2 regions of the Variovorax sp. GW823-FHT04F07 genome follow, and region 1 is predicted to be linked to the other one. Evidence: riboswitches for the same ligand, from Rfam matches in the RefSeq annotation. Region 1 holds a riboswitch; the other holds the start of a gene.
What was found. Region 1 has a riboswitch for S-adenosylhomocysteine ahead of ahcY (adenosylhomocysteinase). Riboswitches for the same ligand answer to the same signal wherever they lie in the genome.

Region 1 (4,522 bases):
CAGCTTCTGCGTCTTCTTCATCGTCCACCTGCAGGTCAGCCGGCGACAGCGCCCGCGCATTGACGCCTTCGATGGCGACCACGCGTTCGTCCTCGCGCATGCGCGCATGCAGCTGCCCATGGCCCACGTCGACGCCCACCACCTTGGCGGCGCCATGCTGCAGCAGGCAGTCGGTGAAGCCGCCGGTCGACTGGCCGACGTCCAGGCAGAGCTTGCCGGTCGGGTCCACGCCGCTGGTCTTCAGCGCGCCTTCGAGCTTGAGGCCGCCACGCGACACGTAGCGCGCCTCGGCGGCGTCGGCGAGCTCGAGCTCGGCCGACTCGGGCACTTCGTCCTTGTTCTTGGCGACGTTGCGCCACGCGTCGCCCGTGCCCGCGTCACGCCAGCGCATGCCGCCGGCGATGAGCCGCACGGCTTGCGAACGCGACGCGGCCAGGCCGCGCTCTACCAACAGTTGATCGGCGCGCACGCGGATCAATAGCGGTAGGTGTCCGGCTTGTAAGGGCCGTTCTTGTCCACGCCGATGTAGGCGGCCTGGGAGTCGGTCAGCTCGGTGAGCATGGCGCCGACCTTCTTCAGGTGCAGGCGCGCGACCTTCTCGTCCAGGTGCTTGGGCAGCACGTAGACCTTGCCGGCCTGGTAGGCGTCGGGCTTGGTGAACAGCTCGATCTGGGCGATGGTCTGGTTGGCGAACGAGGACGACATCACGAAGCTCGGGTGGCCCGTGCCGCAGCCCAGGTTCACCAGGCGGCCCTTGGCCAGCAGGATGATCTTCTTGCCGTCGGGGAAGGTGATGTGGTCCACCTGCGGCTTGATCTCTTCCCACTCGTACTTCTCGATCGACGCGACGTCGATCTCGTTGTCGAAGTGGCCGATGTTGCAGACGATGGCCTGGTCCTTCATGGCGGCCATGTGCTCGTGACGGATCACGTCGCGGTTGCCGGTGGTGGTCACGAAGATGTCGGCCTTGTCGGCGGCGTACTCCATGGTCACGACCTTGTAGCCTTCCATGGCGGCCTGCAGGGCGTTGATGGGGTCGATTTCGGTGACCCACACCTGCGCCGACAGTGCACGCAGCGCCTGGGCCGAGCCCTTGCCCACGTCGCCGTAGCCGGCCACGCAGGCCACCTTGCCGGCGATCATCACGTCGGTGGCGCGCTTGATGCCGTCGACCAGCGATTCGCGGCAGCCGTAGAGGTTGTCGAACTTGCTCTTGGTGACCGAGTCGTTCACGTTGATGGCGCGGAACAGCAGCGTGCCCTTGGCGCTCATCTCGTTCAGGCGGTGCACGCCGGTGGTGGTCTCTTCGGTCACGCCGATGATCTCGGCCGACTTGCGGGTGTACCAGGTGTCGTCCACGGCCAGCTTGGCCTTGATGGCGGCGTACAGAATGCGTTCTTCTTCGCTGGTCGGGTTGGCGAGCACGCCCAGGTCTTTTTCAGCGCGCTGGCCCAGGTGCATGAGCAGCGTGGCGTCGCCGCCGTCGTCCAGGATCATGTTCGGGCCTTCGCCCTTCGAGCCCTTGGGACCGAAGTCGAAGATGGCGTGGGTGTAGTCCCAGTAGTCCTTCAGCGACTCGCCCTTGATGGCGAACACCGGGGTGCCGGCGGCGGCGATGGCGGCGGCAGCGTGGTCCTGCGTCGAGAAGATGTTGCACGAGGCCCAGCGCACTTCGGCGCCCAGGGCTTGCAGCGTCTCGATCAGCACGGCCGTCTGGATGGTCATGTGCAGCGAGCCCGTGATGCGCGCGCCCTTCAGGGCCTGGCCCTTCGAGAACTCTTCACGGATGGCCATCAGGCCGGGCATCTCGGTTTCGGCGATCTTGATTTCCTTGCGGCCCCAGGCGGCAAGGGACAGGTCGGCAATCGCCTGGTCGGCGGTCGAGACGGGGGTGGGCTTGAGTACAGCGCTCATGTGAACTCCAAAACTGGTTTGAAAGATGCCACTGCGTACGGGGAAGAAAGACTCACCGCGAGAACAGCGGGTGAGCGTGGTTGCGATGTGGTCCGAGCCTCACGCCTGACGGCGCTGCAACGCTCCTCGGAGCGCCGGATTGTAGTCGCGGCCGCCCGGCCCGCCAATCGACCGGGGCATCCCACATCACGGAAAGCGCGGACACCCGCCAGGCCGGGCCGTGCGGCGCGGGCCACCCCGGGAAACTCCGCAGGCAAATCCGCGCTTGGAGCGCCCTGAGCCGCGCCGGCCCGGCGTATCGTGGCGGCGGGCCCCGGCCGCCCGGCCGCTGCCTGCATCCACCCGTTCGATTGTTTTCATCACCCGACACAGGAGATTCCGCACCATGGCCACTGCCAAGAAAGCCGCCGCGAAAAAAACCACCGCCAGCAGCGCCGGCGCGAAGCAGGCGGCGCCGTCCGCCGCGGACATGCTCGATCCGATGAAGAACCTCAAGGGCATGGCCGAGCGCCTGCAGAACCTGAACCTGACCGGCGGCGCCGGCAAGCTGCTCGACAGCGGCCGCAAGGACCTGCAGGCGCTGATGCAGGCCAACGAGAAGTCCTACCAGGGCCTGCAGACCGTGGTGCAGCGACAGACCGAAATGATCAAGACGGCCATCGCCGAATGGCAGACCGCCGCCAAGGCGATGCCGGGCAAGGACCCGAAGGAAAACCTCGCCAAGCTCGACGAGCTGGGCCGCCAGTCGTTCCAGCGCGCCGTCGACGACATCAAGGAGCTGGCCACCCTGGCCGCCAAGTCGCAGGCCGACGCCTTCGACGTGGTGCGCCAGCGCATCCAGGCCAACGTGGACGAGGTCACGAAGCTGCTGCAGCGCAAGTAACAAGAAGAAAAGAAAGGCCCGCATGACCGCCGTCGCGCCCCGCACCGAACGGCGCACCCGCGCCAACGGCATCGAACTGGCCTGGGACAGCTTCGGCGACCCCGAGGCGCCGCCGCTGTTGCTGGTCATGGGCCTCGGCGCCCAGATGGTCGCCTGGGACGACGCGTTCTGCGCCGCCCTGGCGCAGGCCGGCGGCCACCATGTGATCCGCTTCGACAACCGCGACATCGGCCACTCCACCCACCTGCCGCACGCCGGCGTGCCCGACATCCAGGCGCTGATGCTGCAGGCCATGGCGGGGCGGCCGCTGCAGGTGCCCTACACGCTGCGCGACATGGCCGACGACTGCGCCGGCCTGCTCGATGCGCTGGGCATCGCGCGCGCCCACGTCGTGGGCGCGTCGATGGGCGGCGCCATCGGGCAGGAGATGGCCGTCCATCACCCGGGGCGGATGCGCTCGCTCACCAGCATCATGTCGAGCACCGGCGACCCGGCCCTGCCGCCGCCCACGCCCGAGGCGCTGGCGGTGCTGTTCGCGCCCGCGCCGACCAGCTTCGAGGCCTACCTGCCGCACCACGCCAAGCTGTGGCGCGTGCTGCGCGGCCCCGACGCCTTTCCGCTCGACGAGGCGCGCGACGCCGAACGCGCGCAGCTGGCCTTCCTGCGCGGCCTCAACCCGGGCGGCGTGGCGCGGCAGCTGGCGGCCGTGTTCGCGTCGGGCAACCGCAAGCCGGCGCTGCGCGCGGTGCAGGTGCCGACGCTGGTGATCCACGGCGATGTCGATCCGCTGGTGCCCGTGGCCTGCGGCATCGACGTGGCCGAGGCCATTCCCGGCGCGACGCTGCTGCGCATTCCGCGCATGGGCCATGCGCTGCCGATCGCGATGTGGCCGCAGATCATCGAGGCCATCGCCGCGCACACCGCACGGGCGGCGCGGCGCGACGATCACTGAAGAAAAAGAGACAACGACAAGAAACCCAGACGGAGGTGTTTTTCATGAACCAGTTTCCGTCCCTCGATCCCATGGCCCTGTGGCGCGAGCTCACGGCCCAGTGGGAAAAAAGCACCAACGAATTCGCCAACGAAGCCATGGCCTCGGACCCGTTCCGCCAGGGCATGCACGGCGGCATGAACGCCTCGCTCACCGCGCAGAAGGCGGTGGGCGACCTGATGGCGCGCTACCTCACGCTGCTGAACCTGCCCACGCGCGCCGACCTGCAGGCGCTGGGCGAGCAGCTGCACCGCATCGACGACCACCTGGCGGGCATCCGCCGCGCGCTGGAAGGCGGGGCCGGGCCGGCCGCGCGGACCGCCGATACGGCCACTGCACCGCCCCGGCCGCGTCGCACCAAGCAACCGCCGGCGGCGGCAGTGCCTGCACCGGCAGCCAAGGCCGCCGCCCCCAGGAAACGCACCGCTGGAAAGCGCCGCCCATGAGCGCGCCGCCCGACACCTTCCAGCTGCCCGACATCCGCGGCGAGATCGAGCGCACGATCCAGCGCAACATCAAGGGGCTGGACTTCCTGACCTCGACCGCGCCTGCCGTCGGCCTCACGCCCAAGGACGAGATCCACCGGCGCGGCACGCTGAGCCTGTACCACTACCGCCCGATGGTCGACGAGATCTACCGCGTGCCGGTGCTCATGGTGATGGCCACCACCAACCGCGCCTACATCTTCGACCTCGCGCCGGGCCAGAGCATGGTCGAGTACCTGCTGCTCAAGG
Region 2 (4,522 bases), on a different contig from region 1:
ATGATGGCCGAGTAGTCGTCGAGGTCGTCGATGAAGAACTTCTCTTTCTTCTCGACACCCAGGCCGGCCGTGACGGCGAACACGCCGACGTAATCCTTCACGCCGCTGTCCTTGGGGGCGACGAAGTCGGCCAGGCAGCGGCTGGGGCGCATCACGCCGTCGATCATCTGCTTCTCGGTCTGCTGGCGCATGCCGTACCAGGTGAGCGCAACCTCGCTGCGCGTCTCGTCGGTGTACAGCTCGATGTCGTCGTCGTTCACGGTGTTGGCGGGCCAGAAGCCGACCACGCCGCTGGCGCTGAGCCAGCGCCCTTCGATGAGGCGCTTGAGCATGCGCTGGCCGTCGGCGTACACGCGCACGGCCTCGGTGCCGACGATCTCGTCCTTCAGGATGGCGGGGAACGGGCCGGCCAGGTCCCAGGTCTGGAAGAACGGGCCCCAGTCGATGTACTTGGCCAACTCGGTGAGGTCGAAGTTCTTGAACACGCGCCGGCCGATGAACTTGGGCACGGTGGGCACGAAGTTCGCGAAGTCGACGGGCGTCTTGTTGGCACGCGCCTTGGCCAGCGGCCACATCGGCACCTGCTTCTTGTTGGCGTGCTGCGTGCGCACCTTCTCGTAGTCGGCGTTGATCTCGTCGATGTACGCGGTGGCCTGGTCCGAGAGCAGGCTCTGCGCCACGCTCACGCTGCGCGAGGCGTCGGGCACGTAGACCACGGGGCCTTCGTAGTGCGGCGCGATCTTCACGGCCGTGTGCACGCGGCTGGTGGTGGCGCCGCCGATGAGCAGCGGGATCTTCTTGATGCGGAAGTGGTCGTCCTTCTGCATCTCGCCGGCCACGTACTGCATCTCTTCGAGGCTGGGCGTGATGAGGCCCGACAGGCCCACGATGTCCGCGCCCTCGACCTTGGCCTTCGCCAGAATTTCGTGGCACGGGACCATCACGCCCATGTTCACCACTTCGAAGTTGTTGCACTGGAGCACGACGGTGACGATGTTCTTGCCGATGTCGTGCACGTCGCCCTTCACGGTGGCGATGATGATCTTGCCCTTGGTGCGCACGTCGCGGCCCGCGGCCTCGTCCTGGCGCTTTTCTTCCTCGATGTAGGGAATGAGGTGGGCCACGGCCGACTTCATCACGCGCGCCGACTTCACCACCTGCGGCAGGAACATCTTGCCCTGGCCGAAGAGGTCGCCCACGATGTTCATGCCGTCCATGAGCGGGCCTTCGATCACGTGCAGCGGACGCCCGCCCCTGGCGAGGATCTGCTGGTAGGCCTCTTCGGTGTCCTCGACGATGAAGTCGGTGATGCCGTGCACCATCGCGTGCGACAGGCGCTGGTTGACGTGCACCGGGTGCTCGGGCGTGCCGCGCCATTCGAGCTTCTTGCTGTCGTCCTTGGCGCCGCTCTTGGCGGTCTCGGCCACTTCGACGAGGCGCTCGCCCGCGTCGGGGCGGCGGTTGAGCACCACGTCTTCCACGCGCTCGCGCAGCGTGGGTTCGAGGTCGTCGTACACGCCGACCATGCCGGCGTTGACGATGCCCATGTCCATGCCCGCCTGGATGGCGTGGTACAGGAACACGGTGTGGATGGCCTCGCGCACCGGGTCGTTGCCGCGGAAGCTGAAGCTCACGTTGCTCACGCCGCCCGACACCTTGGCGCCCGGCAGGTTCTCTTTGATCCAGCGCACGGCGTTGATGAAGTCGACCGCGTAGTTGTCGTGCTCCTCGATGCCGGTGGCGATGGCGAAGATGTTCGGGTCGAAGATGATGTCTTCGGGCGGAAAGCCCACTTCGTCGACCAGCACGCGGTAGGCGCGCTCGCAGATCTCGATCTTGCGTGCGTAGGTGTCGGCCTGGCCCTTCTCGTCGAAGGCCATGACCACGGCGGCGGCGCCGTAGCGCTTGACCAGCTTGGCCTCGTGCTTGAACTTGTCGACGCCCTCCTTCATGGAGATGGAGTTGACGATGCCCTTGCCCTGGATGCAGCGCAGGCCGGCCTCGATGACCTCCCACTTGGAGCTGTCGACCATCACCGGCACGCGCGCGATGTCGGGCTCGCTGGCGATGAGGTTCAGGAAGCGGACCATGGCGACCTTGCTGTCGAGCATGGCCTCGTCCATGTTGATGTCGATCACCTGCGCGCCGTTCTCGACCTGCTGGCGCGCGACGGCCAGGGCGTCCTCGAACTGGCCGTTGAGGATCATGCGCGCGAAGGCCTTGGAGCCGGTGACGTTGGTGCGCTCGCCGATGTTGACGAACAGCGAGCCTTCGCCGATGGCGACCGGCTCGAGGCCGGACAGCTTCATGGGAGGGGGAGCGACGGGAGCGGAAACGGATGCGGGAATCTGGGACATGGCCTCACCTGCGGAAGAGTCGGACAGGCGAGCGTCGTTGTCGCCCCAAGCCTGACGATTCGCCTCTGTGGCGAACCGCTGCAACGCTCCTTGGGAAGTCGCGCATTTTAGGTCGATTCGATTGCGCCCTGGGAAAACCCCAGTTTTCATTCCTGCACGTGTCAACAGAATGCGCCCACCGTTTCTGAACGAACGTTCGTGTTTTTAACCAAACGTAAGGGAGTTCGCCGATGGCCAGGAAGTGGAATGTCCGGTTGCAGCATGCAGCCACCCCGATGCGCGCCGTGGCCTTGAGCTGCGGCCTCCTGGCCGCCGCGGCCCTCGCGGTTCATGCGCCACCGGCGCGCGCCGCCGCCGGCGACAGCGCCACGCGCGTCGAGGCCCGCGTCACCTCCGACACGGCGAAGACGAAGTACCCGATCGTGCTGGTCCACGGCCTGCTGGGCTTCGACAACCTGCTGGGCGTCGACTACTTCTACGACATCCCCGGCAGGCTGGCCGCAGCGGGCGCCAAGGTGTACGTGGCGCAGGTGTCGGGCACCAACACCTCCGAGATCCGCGGCGAACAGCTGCTGCAGGAGCTCAAGACCATCCGCGCGCTGGAGCAGAACCCCACGCTCAAGTTCAACCTCATCGGCCATTCGCAGGGCTCGCCCACGGTGCGCTACGTGGCGGCGGTGGCACCCGACATGGTGGCCTCGGTCACGTCGGTGGGCGGCGCCAACGGCGGCTCGAAGGTGGCCGACCTGCTGGCCAAGCTGCCCGAAGGCGGCATCGGCCAGACCCTGGTGGTGAAGGCCGTCGGCCTGCTGACGGGGCTGATCGGCTTTCTCTCGGGCAAGGACCCGAGCCAGCTGCCCGAGGTGCCGCTGAACGCGCTGGCCTCGCTGACCACGGCGGGCGGCGCGGCCTTCGACGCCAAGTTCCCGCAGGGACGCCCCGCGCCGGGCTCGTCGTGCGACGTGAAGAGCGGCGCGGCCGTGGCCAACGGCGTGCGCTACTACTCGTGGTCGGGCGTGTCGACCAGCTTCAACCTGTTCGACCCGAGCGACACGGCGCTGTCGACCCTGGGCAGCCTGTTCTTCTTCGGCGAGGCCAACGACGGCCTGCTCGCGGTCTGCACCACGCGCCTGGGCACCCACCTGGGCGACTACCGCCAGAACCACCTGGACGAGGTGAACCAGGCCTTCGGCAACACCTACGGCAGCCAGTTCCCGTACTACGAGAAGAAGCCGCCGGAGCTGTTCAGGGAACAGGCCGCGCGACTCAAGAGCGCGGGGCTCTGAGGACGCTGCGCATGCGCGATGTGGCCTTGACCATCGGCGCCGTCGCGCTGGTGGCCGCGGGGACCGGCTGGCTGGCGCTCGGCCCCGGGGCGGTCGATGCGCCGCAGGCCGCCGCGCCCCGTGCCACGGCGGCAGTCGCGGTGCCCACCGCGCCTCGGCCGGCGCAGTCCACCGCCGCGGCCCCCGACGCCCTGCTCACCAGCGACCTCATCACCCTCTTCGACCAGGTGCTCGCCGAAGCGCAGGCCGACAGCAAGGCCACGCTGATGGCCCGCGCGCCCGCCCTGCTCGCCCAGCGCCTGCGCGAGGACTGGCGCGTGCGCGCGCTGGCCCTGCTGGAGCGCTACGTCGACATGCAGGAGGCCCTGCGCACCCTGCAGCCGCCCGCGCCCGGCGACCCGGCCTTTTTGCGGCGCAGCCTGGAGGCGCGCGAAGCGGTGCGCCGGCAGTTCTTCGCGCCCGAGGAAATCGAAGGCCTGTTCGGCGACCAGATCCGGCAGGACCAGTTCATGGCCGAGAAGATGGAACTGCTGTCCAACCCCGGCCTCACGCCCGAACAGCGCGCCGCGGCGCTGGCCCAAAGCGAGCAGGCCTGGCTGTCGCCCGCGCAGCGCGAGGTGCGCAAGGAGGCGGTGGCCCATCTGGACGTGATGCGCCAGACCGAGGCGCTGCAGGCGCGCGGCGCCAGCCCCCAGGAGCGCTTTGCCGCGCGCAGCGAGGCCTACGGCTACGAGGTGGCGCGCGGCCTGGCCACGCTCGACCAGGAAACCCAGGAATGGAACGCCCGGCTCGACCGCTACGCCAGCGCGCCCGAGGCCGAGCGGGCCCTGCTGCGCGAGACGCTCTTCAACGAGAACGAGCGCCTGCGCCTGAGCGGGG

Region 2: another riboswitch for S-adenosylhomocysteine. It lies ahead of metH (methionine synthase); the one in region 1 lies ahead of ahcY (adenosylhomocysteinase).

What each region holds. Positions count from the first base shown of each region.
Region 1 is NZ_JBXAIG010000003.1:760,934-765,455, forward strand. Features, by position in the region: gene AC1RAA_RS18840 (TlyA family RNA methyltransferase) at 1-469, opposite strand, end outside; gene ahcY (adenosylhomocysteinase) at 475-1,914, opposite strand; S-adenosyl-L-homocysteine riboswitch at 1,980-2,048, opposite strand; gene phaP (TIGR01841 family phasin) at 2,300-2,797, shown strand; gene AC1RAA_RS18855 (alpha/beta fold hydrolase) at 2,820-3,749, shown strand; gene AC1RAA_RS18860 (hypothetical protein) at 3,794-4,234, shown strand; gene AC1RAA_RS18865 (alpha/beta fold hydrolase) at 4,231-4,522, shown strand, end outside.
Region 2 is NZ_JBXAIG010000007.1:35,247-39,768, reverse strand. Features, by position in the region: gene metH (methionine synthase) at 1-2,357, opposite strand, end outside; S-adenosyl-L-homocysteine riboswitch at 2,380-2,455, opposite strand; gene AC1RAA_RS26230 (esterase/lipase family protein) at 2,588-3,643, shown strand; gene AC1RAA_RS26225 (lipase secretion chaperone) at 3,655-4,522, shown strand, end outside.